DNA from 4 places in the Variovorax sp. SRS16 genome. Region 3 is predicted to be linked to each of the others. Evidence: predicted binding sites of a transcription regulator. Region 3 holds the regulator's gene; each other region holds the start of a gene.
What was found. Region 3 encodes sigma-54, which starts transcription at its own class of promoters, with help from an activator protein. Its sites were predicted from a motif close to TGGCANGNAANCTGCTTT; they were not measured.
Positions count from the first base shown of each region.

Region 1: E5P2_RS00625 (ammonium transporter) is a predicted target of sigma-54. The motif match lies at 1,769-1,786, and genes of this name have one in related genera.
Region 2: E5P2_RS27115 (pilin) is a predicted target of sigma-54. The motif match lies at 1,800-1,817, and genes of this name have one in related genera.
Region 4: E5P2_RS15615 (transglutaminase family protein) is a predicted target of sigma-54. The motif match lies at 2,145-2,162, and genes of this name have one in related genera.

Region 1 covers NZ_LR594666.1:127,445-130,653, forward strand. The annotation lists gene E5P2_RS00620 (autotransporter outer membrane beta-barrel domain-containing protein) at 1-484, shown strand, start outside; gene E5P2_RS00625 (ammonium transporter) at 506-1,708, opposite strand; gene E5P2_RS00630 (MFS transporter) at 1,889-3,209, opposite strand, start outside.
Region 2 covers NZ_LR594666.1:5,631,160-5,634,368, forward strand. The annotation lists gene E5P2_RS27110 (PglL family O-oligosaccharyltransferase) at 1-1,178, opposite strand, end outside; gene E5P2_RS27115 (pilin) at 1,245-1,739, opposite strand; gene E5P2_RS27120 (3',5'-cyclic-nucleotide phosphodiesterase) at 1,948-2,754, opposite strand; gene E5P2_RS27125 (FHA domain-containing protein) at 2,945-3,209, opposite strand, start outside.
Region 3 covers NZ_LR594666.1:5,295,577-5,298,785, forward strand. The annotation lists gene E5P2_RS25575 (phospholipase D family protein) at 1-913, opposite strand, end outside; gene E5P2_RS25580 (RNA polymerase factor sigma-54) at 925-2,523, opposite strand; gene lptB (LPS export ABC transporter ATP-binding protein) at 2,537-3,209, opposite strand, start outside.
Region 4 covers NZ_LR594666.1:3,232,082-3,235,290, reverse strand. The annotation lists gene E5P2_RS15615 (transglutaminase family protein) at 1-2,090, opposite strand, end outside; gene E5P2_RS15610 (DNA internalization-related competence protein ComEC/Rec2) at 2,257-3,209, shown strand, end outside.

The sequences.
Region 1 (3,209 bases), 5.2 Mb from region 3:
TCTCCACGGCAAGGCCACCAGCCTGAGCGCCTCGCTCGAAGTGGGCCAGGCCTTCGTGCTGGGTGAGGGCTGGCAGATCGAGCCGCAGCTGCAACTCGTGCATCAGCACCTTGCGCTGGACGACGCCAACATCGCCTCGGCGCTGGTGCGCCAGGAGGCCGGCAGCGGTTGGCTCGTGCGCGGCGGCGTGCGCGTGAAGGGCGACATCGCCACCGCGGCGGGCAGGCTGCAGCCCCATGCGCGGCTGAACCTGTACCGGGCCTCGAGCGGCAGCGATGTCGCAAGCTTCGTCACGCCGGCAGCGACGACGTTCATCGCCAGCCGGACGGGTAGCACCGCCGCCGAGTTGGCTGGGGGCTTCACGCTCGCGCTCAACGACAGCACCAGCCTCTACGGCGAACTCGGCAGGCTGTGGGCCTCGGGCGGGCAGGCGCGCGTGAGCAGTTCGATCGGCGCTTCGCTCGGGCTCAGGGTGCGCTGGTAAGACGCGCCGCGGCCTGGCGAATCACCAGTTCGCCTCGCGCTCCGGCGTCGCCGTGATGTGGTGGATCGACAGGTCCGCGCCGTCGTACTCCTCTTCCTGCGTCAGGCGCAGGCCCATCGTCGCCTTGAGCGTGCCATAGACCGCGGCGCCGGCCACCAGGGCCCAGGCCACGCCGAGCGCGACGCCGATGCATTGCGCCAGCAGGCTCACGCCGCCGATCCCGCCCAGCGCCTTGCTGCCGAAGATGCCCGCCGCGATGCCGCCCCAGGTGCCGCACAGGCCATGCAGCGGCCAGACGCCGAGCACGTCGTCGACCTTCCACTTGTTCTGCACCAGCGTGAACATGAGGACGAAGATCGCGCCCGCCACGCCGCCCACCACCAGCGCGCCGAGCGGATGCATCAGGTCGGAACCGGCGCACACGGCCACCAGCCCGGCCAGCGGCCCGTTGTAGACGAAGCCCGGATCGTTCCTGCCGAGCGCCAGCGCCACCAGCGTGCCGCCCACCATGGCCATCAGCGAGTTCACCGCGACCAGACCGGAGATCTTGTCGATGGTCTGTGCGCTCATCACGTTGAAGCCGAACCAGCCGACACACAACACCCATGCACCGAGTGCGAGAAAGGGAATGTTCGATGGTGGATGCGCGCTCAGCGAGCCGTCGCCGCGGTAGCGGTTGCGGCGCGCGCCCAGGAGCAGCACGGCCGGCAGCGCCAGCCAGCCGCCGACCGCATGCACGACCACCGAGCCTGCGAAGTCGTGGAACGGACTGCCGGTGAGCGACGCGATCCAGCCCTGGATGCCGAAGGCCCCGTTCCATGCGATGCCTTCGTACAGCGGGTAGACGAAGCCGACGATCACCGCGGTGGCGATGAGCTGCGGCCAGAACTTGGCGCGCTCGGCAATGCCGCCCGAAATGATGGCCGGGATGGCGGCCGCGAAGGTGAGAAGGAAGAAGAATTTCACCAGCCCGTAGCCGCTCTGGAGCGCGAGCCGATCGGCGCCGACGAAGAAATGCGTGCCGTAGGCGATGCCGTAGCCGACGAGGAAATACACGATGGTCGAAACCGAGAAGTCGACCAGGATCTTGACCAGCGCATTGACCTGGTTCTTCTTGCGCACGGTGCCCAGTTCGAGGAAGGCGAAGCCCGCGTGCATGGCCAACACCATGATGGCGCCGAGAAGAATGAACAGCGCGTTTGCGCCCTGATTGAGTGCGTCCATGGGGAGTTTTTGTCTTGAGTTGGTGCGCTTCGTCCGCCTTGCACGGATGCGTACCAATCGCAAGCAAAAATGGTGCCCGTGGAGCGCGATCCTGGTGCCGATTGCCTGGGGCCATGGCGTCGCGCACCGAAAAAGCACGCGCCGTCGGGGCGAGAGGCGATCCTCCGATCGCCCCGCTGCTCAGACGCCGGCCTTGGCCAGCCTCGCGTCGGCCATGGCTTGCGCCCGCAGTCGGTCGTATTCCAGCTTGTCGACGGGCGCTGCGCCCGATTGTCCGAGGTCGTTCAGATGAACCCGGTAGGTCTCCCGCGCAGTGAAGGCGGCGATCGCCGAGATGACCGTCACGCCCAGCGTGATCGCGCCGATGGTGAGCGGCACGTTGGTCGAGCCCGGAGGCGCCACGGTGGCGAAGAGTGCCGGCAGCAGCGCGGTGATGGTCGTGCCGATGTTCTGCGAGATCGCCATGGCCGAGACCCGGGTGCGCGTGCGGAACAGTTCGGGGTAGAAGCTCGGGAAGACGGCGTTGTAGCCCTGGTAGACGATGCCCCACATGAGCAGCGAGGCGGCAATCGCCAGTGGCACGTTGTGGATGCTGATCGCGTAGAGATACAGGAACGACAGCAGCCCGGCGCCGAGCGCGCCGACGACGATCGGCGGCTTGCGGCCGATACGGTCCGAGAGATTGCCCACATAGGGAATGACCAGCACCGCCAGGATGTTGCCCAGCACCGGAATCCACAGGTAGATGTCCTTCTGGAAGCCGATGCCGTAGGCCGGCTGCACCGCGTAGGCCGCACCGAACACCGTGGCCACCACGGGGATCACGTTCATCAGCGACATGCAGACGACGCGGATCATGTCCCGCCAGCTGAGCTGGAAGGCCTGGATGATCGGCGCCTTGGGCAGCTCGCCGTGCTGGCCTTCTTCGGCGAAGGCGGGCGTCTCCTCGACCTCGCGGCGGATGATGTAGCCCGCCACGATGACCACGAAGCTGAGCAGGAAGGGAATGCGCCAGCCCCAGCTGTTGAAGGCGTCCTCGGGCATGAAGTGCGCCAGCGGCAGGAAGACCGCCGCGGCCAGGATTTGCCCGGCCTGCACGCCCTGCAGCGTGAAGCTGGCGAAGAAGCCGCGCCGGCCGAAGGGCGCGTGCTCCAGGATCATCGAGCTGGCACCGGAAATCTCGCCGGCCACCGCGAAGCCCTGGATCAGCCGCAGCGCGACCAGAAGCGCCGGCGCCCACAGCCCGACCTGGTGGTACGTCGGCAGGAGCCCGACCGCCATCGTCGAGAAGCCCATGAGGAACATGCAGACGATCAGGACCTGCTTGCGGCCATGGGTGTCGCCCATGTGCCCGAGCACGAAAGCGCCGATGGGCCGCGCGACATAGCCGACGCCGTAGGTCGCGAGCGAGGCGATGATAGCGATCCTCGGATTTCCCGAAGGAAAGAAGATCTGGGGAAAGATCAGCGACGCTGCCGTCGCGTAGATGAAGAAGTCGTAG
Region 2 (3,209 bases), 340 kb from region 3:
GCTCCCATTGCCAGTCCAACCGGAATCAAGAAGCTGGCGTAGTCCAACGGATATTCGAGCATCCCGTGAGTAATGACTCCTCCCGCCGCTGCCAGCAACCACACGGCCCGCGCATCTCGGCAGGCATGTATGCGGGTGACAAACCACCAGACCAACACTCCGATGATGAGACCACCGAAAGGTATGCCGTTCCACAACAACAGATCCAGGATTAAATTGTGGCTGTGCTCGAAATACTCGCCGATGATCGGGTGATCCTGCGCTACGCGCTGCTGGGCCGCGCCCACCTGCTGCCAGCCGTAGCCCCACAGCGGTTCTCGCCCAATCGCATCGAGCATCGCATGCCAATATGGCAACCGCTGTCCAGTTCGCATCTGATCGTTCAGGGCACGCCCGGCCGGCAACAGCAGTGCATCACAGACCTTCGGCCATAGCAGCGCACCTGCAACAAACAGCGCACCCAGCGCCAACAATTGCGCGCGCGTGGCGCGCAGACCTGCGCGTTCCCGAAGGACGAGCCCCCAGATGACAAGCAAGCCAATTTGCAGCCAGCCTGTACGCGACTGAGACATCACCATGCCCAGCAACAAAAAGACGGCACTCGGCCAGAAACCGGCATCGTGCACTTTTTGACGCTGGTGCAGCCAGAGCAAGCCGCAGAGCCCCAGAAAGCACACAGTACAGAAGAGATTGGGTTGAGCAACGTTGGCGAATGGCCGACCGCCGGGCGGCAAATCGACCGCATAAATGCCCAGGTTCAAAGCACCAGTCCACTGCACAAGCGCAATGCCGACGGACAACAACGCCGCAAAAAGCCAGGCCCCTGTCAGAGTGATTAGCCCATCGCTTCGATTGGAAGAAGCGACCATTGCGCCGCCGGCCAGCACGGCGGCTACCCATAGCCAGACATAGAGCGCGGCCATTACAGCGTCACCGGCAAAGAGCAGCTTGCCAGTCATGAACTGAACAAAAATCACCATGCCACAGACGACTGCCACGCCTGACAGTTGCCAGGACATGCGGCTACCAGCGACTGAACCGACCGCGGGACGAACCACCAGCAATGTCAACAGCAATCCGATGATCGCCAATGCATCGCCCCACGCCGCGGGCCACGGCAAGTAGTGATTGGGCACCAGCCATGCGGCGGCAGTCAGGGCGACAAGGAACTCCGTCAATCTAAGACTCATAAGGGCAAAAGAAAAGGCAGCCGAAGCTGCCTTTTTAGGCTACCCCAATATCACTTAGCCGCGGCAAGAGCCAGGCAAGTACTTCTGCACGATGGTCGTACCATCACTAGCAGAACCACACCGCCAGCTACCAACCTGTTGCGAGGTACCCCCGTAGGTCAGCGCCGTACCACTAGAATCCGTGGGGACAAGCGTGAGGAACTTGCCATCAACACCATTCGTGTCGATCCCACCTGCTGCGGTGACCTTGATAGCACCATTCAGATCCGTATGGACGGCCATCACATATTTGGAGGTTTGGCTGGCCGATTCACAGCCCCAGTTGTCGGCAGTCATCAACGAGGCCGTGCCCGTTTGATAGACCTCGGAAATGCTGGTACGGCAAGAAGATGCCGCCAGAATAATTTCAGTCACCTTCGCCCGCTTGGTGTAGTCCTGATAAGCCGGCAGCGCCACAGCCGCCAAGATACCAATGATCGCCACAACGATCATCAACTCGATAAGGGTGAAACCCTTTTGCACATTGCGTGCGATGGAACGACGGTTCATTCACAAACTCCAGGTTGGTTGACAGCAGAGGCCCGAGGATGCCCCCGGTGCGCCCTTCTATCCGCAGCATCTGTGCCATGCCCTGGAACACCCTGCGAACCGCCTCCGGCTGCGCATTTGTTCACGAACGCGTTACAACGCGTGACAGGAATTGTTGTACGCCGCGCACAGGGCCTGACAATTTTGTCGGGCCACGCAACCAATCGCGTCAGATGAACAGCACGCCGTCCGCCTGCAGCCAGCGAATGTCCCGTGCCTGCTGCCCCTGCATTTCCCATCCGGTCGCGAAGGCGTCGATCTGGCTCATGATCTCTTCCGTCTCCGCCGGCTTGGTGTGGGTGATGTAGATCGGGTAACTCTTCCCGGGCGCGATTCGGTTCAGTTCGTCCGCCAGGGTGGCGGGCGAGAGATGCAGGGCGCGCTCGGCCAGGGCCTGCTCGCGGTTGCTGAAGGCCGTCTCGATCACGAGCATGGCGACGTCGAGTTCGTTCACGCGGTCCCAGAAGGGCGCGTTGCGTTCGGTGTCGCCGCTGAAGACCCAGTTCGGCCCCCCCTGCGCCGGGCGAACGGCAAAGCCGCAGGCCGGCACCGTGTGGACCGCCGGCAGCACCTCGACCTGCTTGAGGTCGCGCGTGCCCAGTTGCAATTGCTGGCCGATCGCGATGTCGTGAAAGCTCACGAAGGGCGCCTCGCGGCTCGGGATGCTCGCGAAGTCGGGCCAGATGACGTTGTTGAAGACATAGGCGCGCAGCGCCTCGATGGTGGCGCGCAGCGCATGCACGCGCAGTGGCTTCTCGCGGCGGCTGGCCACGGCGTCGAGCATCAGGGGCAGGGCGGCGATGTGGTCGAGGTGCGAGTGGGTCAGCACCACGTCGTCGATGGCGGCCATCTCCTCGAGGGTGAGGTCGCCGACGCCGGTGCCGGCGTCGACCAGCAGATCGCTGTCGACCAGGAAAGAGGTCGTGCGGCAGTTCTTGGCGATGGCGCCCGAGCACCCCAACACACGCACCTGCATCTTGCGACAACCTCGTTTTCTGACAGCGCCTGGCTGCGACTTCGTTACGGACCGGGTTGCGCCATTTCCCGCCGTAGCCTTCGGGCAGCAACGACAGCGAGGCTATACGCAGTGCGCAGCACCGGAAAGGACTTATTTGGCATCTCGCGCCACCTGCGCGAGGCCGATACAGACTGTTGCAGTTGGCGCCTCAGCCGGCGACGAACTGCATGCGGGTGCCGCCGAGTTCGAGCACGTCGCCGTCCTGCAAGGCCACGGCTTCGTTGCCGAGCGGCTCGCCGTTGAGCGCGGTGCCGCCATCGATGGGGGCCACGACGTAACCGTGCAGGCGCCGCGTGACCGCGGCGACGGCGACGCCGGGCTTGCCGATCGTGGTGACGACTTTCTGCAGGCTGACCTCGCGCCCCGCGCCGCTGCCGGAGAGGACGCGGATGACCGCGACGCCGGGCGCGCCG
Region 3 (3,209 bases):
AATCGGCATAGGCCTCGGCAAGGTTCCAGATCAGGTCCAGCTTGCCGGCCTTGATGTCCTCGGGGATCGGGCTGTAGCCGAGCACGTCGTTCGGCGCCGAGGAACGCGGCGCCGGCGTGGTCGCCGGGCCGGTCTTCTCGTCGAAGCTGCGCCGCAACGCGTCGGGCGAAAGGCCGGTCGCGACGACGGTCTGGATCGGCCGCACGTAGTCGCTGTTCCAGTACTGGTCGAACAGACTCGCCAGCCGCGGGATCAGCGCGCCGGCCACGAAGGTGTCGATGTCGAGGAAGTTGGCGCCGGCCGTCTGGGTGAAATACTGGCTGCCGATGTTGCGCCCGCCGGCCACGCCCATCGCGCCGTCGGCGATGAAGAGCTTGTTGTGCATGCGGTGGTTGACGCGGTCGAAGTCGAACAGCGAGGCAGTAAAGCGCTTCACGAGGCTGCCGCGGCCGGCCGGGAAGGGATTGAACAGCCGCAGCTCCACGTTCGGCGTCGCGGCCAGGCCGAGCAGCAGTTCGTCCTCGCCGGAGGTGTAGAGGTCGTCCATCAAGAGGCGCACGCGCACGCCGCGCTCGGCTGCATCGCGCAGCGTTCGCAGGAAATAGCGGCCCGTCTCGTCATCCTCGATCTGGTAGTACTGGACGTCGAGCGTGCGCTCGGCCCGGCGCGCCAGTTCAAGGCGCGTGTTGAGCGCGAAATCGCCGCCGGGCATGAGGCGGAAGCCGCTCAGGTCCGGGTCCGGCGACGAGGCCTGCGCGATGCGGCCGAGCGCGGTGTCGGCCGATGCCGGGACGGCCTTCGAGGGCGTGTGCGCGAACTCCCTCGGCAGCATCGCGCAGCCGCTGGCCAACAGCATCATCAGCGCCGCCAGCCCCAGGCCCAGCCAGCGCGACAGGAACCCCGGGCCGTTCATCGCGTGAACCCCTAGAGGGCCTTGCGCAGATTGGCCGGCGCGATGCGCAGCGCCTCGCGGTACTTGGCCACGGTCCGGCGCGCGCATTCGATGCCCTGCTCCTTGAGCATCTCGGAGACCTGGCTGTCCGACAGCGGCTTTCTCGTGTCCTCGGCGCTCACGAACTGCTTGATCAGCGCGCGCACCGCGGTGCTCGACGCGTTGCCGCCGGTCTCGGTGCCGAGTGCCGAGCCGAAGAAGTACTTGAGCTCGACGGTGCCAAAGGGCGTCGCCATGTACTTGGCGGTGGTCACGCGGCTGATGGTCGACTCGTGCAGGCCGAGCTCGTCGGCGATCTCGCGCAGCACCAGCGGACGCATCGCGAGCTCGCCATGCACGAAGAAGCTCTTCTGCCGCTCGACGATCGCGTTGGACACGCGAAGGATGGTGTCGAAGCGCTGCTGGATGTTCTTGATGAACCAGCGCGCCTCCTGCAAGCGCTGCGACAGCGCCTGGCTGCCCTCGCCCTTGTGCTGCTTGAGCGCGCCGGCGTAGATGTCGTGCACGCGCAGGCGCGGCATGACCTCGGGATTGAGCATGACGCGGAACTTGACGTTCGTGCCTTGGCCGATGCGCGTGACGATCACGTCGGGCACGACGACGTTGCGCTCGACATCGACGAAGCGGCGCCCCGGCTTGGGCTCGAGCCTGGCGATCACCTGCAGCGCGGCACGCACCGTGTCTTCGCTGCTGCGGGTGAGCGTGGCCAGGCGCTTGAAATCGCGCCGCGCGAGCAGCTCCATCGGCTGCTTGCAGACGGCGATCGCGATCTTGCGGATCTGCGCCTCCTGGTCGCCCTCGTTCGCATGCGCCAGCGCGCGCAGCTGGATCGTGAGGCATTCGCCGAGGCTGCGGGCGCCGACGCCGACTGGCTCCAGGCTCTGCAGCAGACCGAGCGCGACCTGGAAGTGGTGCACCAGCTCGTCGAACTGGTCGTTGTCTTCGCCCGCGAGGCCGGAGGCGAGCGCCGGCAGCGAGTCCTCGAGGTAGCCGTCGTCGTTGAGCGACTCGATCAGGAAGCGCAGCGCGGCGCGGTCGTTGTCGTCCAGCCGCAGGCCCAATGCCTGGCGGTGCAGGAAAGATTGCAGCGACTCCTGGCTGCGCGCCAGTTCGGTGGCATCGGCACGCTCGTCGTTGCCGAGGTTGTTGGCGCGCGCGGGCGCGTCGCCGCCCCACTCGCTGTCGTCGGGTGCCACATCGACGGTGCCATCGCCTTCCCAGCCGGGCTCCCCATCCGTGCTGTCGGCCGTGGCCGGCGCGTCGGCTTCGGCCGCGGTGCTCGTGCTGCCGACGCCGGCGTCAGCCAGCGGCGCGGACGGGCCGGACGGCAGCTCGCCGTCGCCCTCGGCCAGGCGATCGTCGTCGCGCACCGGTGCATCGGCCGCGTCGAGCCCGAACTCCTCGCGCTGCGCTTCTTCGGCGGTGCGTTCGAGGAACGGGTTGTCGTCGAGCATCTGCTCGACTTCCTGGCTCAGCTCGAGCGTGGACAGCTGCAGCAGCCGGATCGACTGCTGCAGCTGCGGCGTGAGCGCGAGATGCTGAGAGACTCGAAGCGAGAGACCCTGCTTCATCGGATTGCCGTCCCTACATCCGGAAATGCTCGCCCAGGTACACGCGCCGCACCTCGGCGTTGTCGACGATCTCCGAAGGCGTGCCTTGTGCCAGCACATGCCCGTCGCTGATGATGAACGCGTGATCGCAGATGCCCAGCGTCTCGCGCACGTTGTGATCGGTGATGAGCACGCCGATGCCGCGTTCCTTCAGGAAGCTGATGATGCGCTGGATCTCGATCACGGCGATGGGGTCGATCCCGGCGAAGGGCTCGTCCAGCAGGATGAAGCGCGGCTGCGTGGCGAGGGCGCGCGCGATCTCGACCCGGCGGCGCTCGCCGCCCGACAGGGACAGCGCCGGCGAATCGCGCAGATGGTCGACCCGCAGGTCGGACAGCAGCTCGGCCAGTCGCTCTTCGATGCGCAGCTTGCTCAACGGCAGCGGCCGGCCCTTGTCGTCGGGCTCGCGCTGCAGCTCGAGCACGGCGCGCACGTTTTCCTCGACCGTGAGCTTGCGGAAGATCGAGGCTTCCTGCGGCAGGTAGCTCAGGCCCATGCGGGCGCGGCGGTGGATCGGCATGTGCGCGATCGGCTCGCCGTCGATGGTGATGACGCCGGCATCGGCGCGCACCAGCCCGACGATCATGTAGAAGGAGGTGGTCTTGCCCGCGCCGTTGGGTCCGAGCAGTCCGACCACCTCGCCCTTC
Region 4 (3,209 bases), 2.1 Mb from region 3:
GCGACGAGATCGAGGTAGTCCTCCAGCCGCGCCAGCGGCGGCATGAAGACGTAGAGCACGCCCGAGGCGCTGCCTACCTTTTCTGCCGCCGGGCCATTGGCGCGGCGCGGGTCGCGCACCTCGACGCACAGTGCGGTGCGCGTGACCCAGCCGGCCGATTCGCCGCGCTGCGGCTGGCGCGTCGCGGCTGCATCGACGCCGGCCATCGCGTTCGCCTCGGTGCCGGCATCGCCCATCGCGGCCGTGCGGCTGCGCGCGGCCTGCAGCCGCAGCGCAACCGACGATTGCTGCGGCGTGCCGAAGGCATAGGGCACGGTGCCGATGTCGGCCGCCTGCGCACCCGCACCGGTCGCATGGCGCGCACGCAGTGTTTCGGCACTCGGCAACACGGCGCGCGGCGCGGTCGGATCGCGCTCGATCAGGTAGGGATAGTCGCTCTTGCTCGCCCAGGGCTGCGAATCGAGCGGCAGCCGATAGCCCATCGGCGAATCGCCGGGGATCAGGTACATGCGGTCGTCGCGCAGGAACCAGGGACCGGTCTTCCATCCCGGGCCGGCGAGCGCGGGCGCATCGATGTCGGCATTCGCGGCCTCGATCGGCAGCATGTAGCCGATCACGGCATCGAGCTTCTGCGTGAACACGCGGCGCAGGCGCACGCGTTCGAGTTCGTCGTCGAGCTTCGAATCGAAGGGATCGACATTGACCGGCAGGCGGCGCTCGCGCCAGAGGTAGTAGTAGGTGTCCTCGTAGCCGGCCTGCACGAAACGGTCGGTCAGGCCGAGCTTGCCCGCCAGCGTGCTCGTGAAGCGGCGCGCATGCTCGCTGGTGTAGTGCGTGGGATGGCGCTCGTCCGCGAACAGCGCGGGGTCGTGCCACAGCGCCTGGCCGTCGGCGCGCCAGAAGATCGACAGCGCCCAGCGCGGCAGCTGTTCGCCCGGGTACCACTTGCCCTGGCCGAAATGCAGGAAGCCGCCCTGGCCGTATTCGGCGCGCAGCTTGTGCACGAGTTCGGTTGCGTAGCCGCGCTTGGTGGGGCCGAGCGCGTCGGTGTTCCACTCGGCGGCATCGCGGTCGCTGGTCGCCACGAAGGTCGGCTCGCCGCCCATCGTGAGGCGCACGTCGCCGGCCGCGAGGCGCGCATCGACGGCGTCGCCGAGCGCCAGCACCTCGGCCCATTGCGCTTCGGTGTAGGGCTTGGTCACGCGCGGCGATTCGTGGATGCGCGTGACGGTCATCTCGTGGCCGAACTCGACCTCGGCATGGTCGACCCCGCCTTCGATCGGCGCCGCGCTCGACGGCGTCGGCGTGCAGGCGAGCGGGATATGGCCTTCGCCGGCCATCAGGCCCGAGGTGGCATCGAGGCCGATCCAGCCCGCGCCGGGCAGGTAGACCTCGCACCATGCATGCAGGTCGGTGAAGTCGACCGTGGTGCCGCTCGGGCCATCGAGCGCCTTGACGTCGGGCGTGAGCTGGATCAGGTAGCCCGAGACGAAGCGCGCCGCGAGGCCGACATGCCGCAGCAGCTGCACCAGCAGCCAGCCCGAGTCGCGGCACGATCCGGAGCCGTTGGCGAGCGTCTGTTCGGGCGTCTGCACGCCGGGCTCCATGCGGATCAGGTAGTCGACGTCCTTCTGCACCTGCTGGTTGAGGCCGACCAGGAAGTCGATGGTGCGCTGCGGCTTGCGGTCGATCTTGTCGAGATAGGCCTGCACCAGGGGCGTGGCCGGGTCGGCCACGAGGTAGGGCGCGAGTTCCTGCGACTGCGATTCGGTGTAGGTGAAGGGGAAGTTCTCGGCCTGCGGCTCGAGGAAGAAGTCGAAGGGGTTGTAGACCGCCATCTCGACCACGAGGTCGACCGTGACCTTGAAGTCCCGCGTCTTCTCGGGGAACACCAGGCGCGCCTGGTAGTTCGCGAACGGATCCTGCTGCCAGTTGATGAAGTGCTGCTCGGGCTCGACCCGCAGCGAGTACGAGATCACCTGGCTGCGGCAATGCGGCGCCGGCCGCAGCCGGATCACCTGCGGCCCGAGCTGCACCGGGCGGTCGTATCGGTAGTGCGTGACGTGGTGGAGAGCGGCGTGGATGGACATTTTTTCTCGTGACGTCGAGCGGGCCTCGGGTGAGACGCATACTAGCCCACGCAGATAGCAATTAGCGCGCCACAGAACAAGCGCAAGGGATGGATTGCAAGATGTCGTCGGGAGTTTTCGTTTGACGCCGGGCCCGGAAACGCGCGGCCTCGGCGCCTTTGCCGTGATGGCGGGTTCGGTGCCGGGCGCGGCGCTGCAATTGCAGCAAGCGGCGCTGTGGCGCTGGTGGATCTATGCGGCGATGCTGGCAGCCGCGGTAGCGGGGATGGGGTTGCTGCGTGCGGGCCGCCGCTTGCCGCGCGGCCTCGGCGTGCTCGCCGCGGCGCTGCTGCTGGGCGTGCTGGCCGGTGTCGGCGCCGCAGGCTGGCGATCGGCGTGGTATGAGGACGACGCGCTCGCGCCGGCGCTGGAAGGTCGCGACGTGGACGTGGTGGGCGTGGTCGCGCAGATGCCGCAACGCAGCGAGGCTGCCGCGCGCTTCCCGCTCGAAGTCGAGTCGGCACGCTGGGCCGAGGGTGCGACGAAGGAGGGCCGCCCGCCGCGCGTGCCGCCGCGCATCGCGCTCGGCTGGTATGCGGACAACACCGGCCTCTGGGGCCGCGCGTCCGACGAAGCCTCGCTGCAAAGAGCGGCGAGCGGCCTGCCCGCGCCCGTGCATGCCGGCGAGCGCTGGCGCATGACGGTGCGGCTCAAGGCGCCGCATGGCAGCCTCAATCCGCATGGCTTCGACGAGGAATTGCGGCTGTGGGAGCAGGGCGAACAGGCCACCGGCTATGTGCGCACCGGTGCCCGCGACGCGCGCCCCGAGCGCATCGGCGACACCTGGCGCCATCCGGTCGAGCGCGCGCGCGAGGCCGTGCGCGATGCGGTCTTCGAGCGCGTCGCCGACCGGCGCATGGCCGGCGTGATCGCCGCGCTCGTCACCGGCGACCAGAATGCGATCGAGCGCGCCGATTGGGATGTGTTCCGCGCCACCGGCGTGGCGCACCTGATGTCGATCTCAGGTTTGCACATCACCATGTTTGCCTGGCTTGCCGCACTGGCAGTCGGCGCGCTCTGGCGCCGCAGCGGCCGGCTGATGCTGTGGTGGCCGGCGCAGCAGGCCGGTCTGGTCGGCGG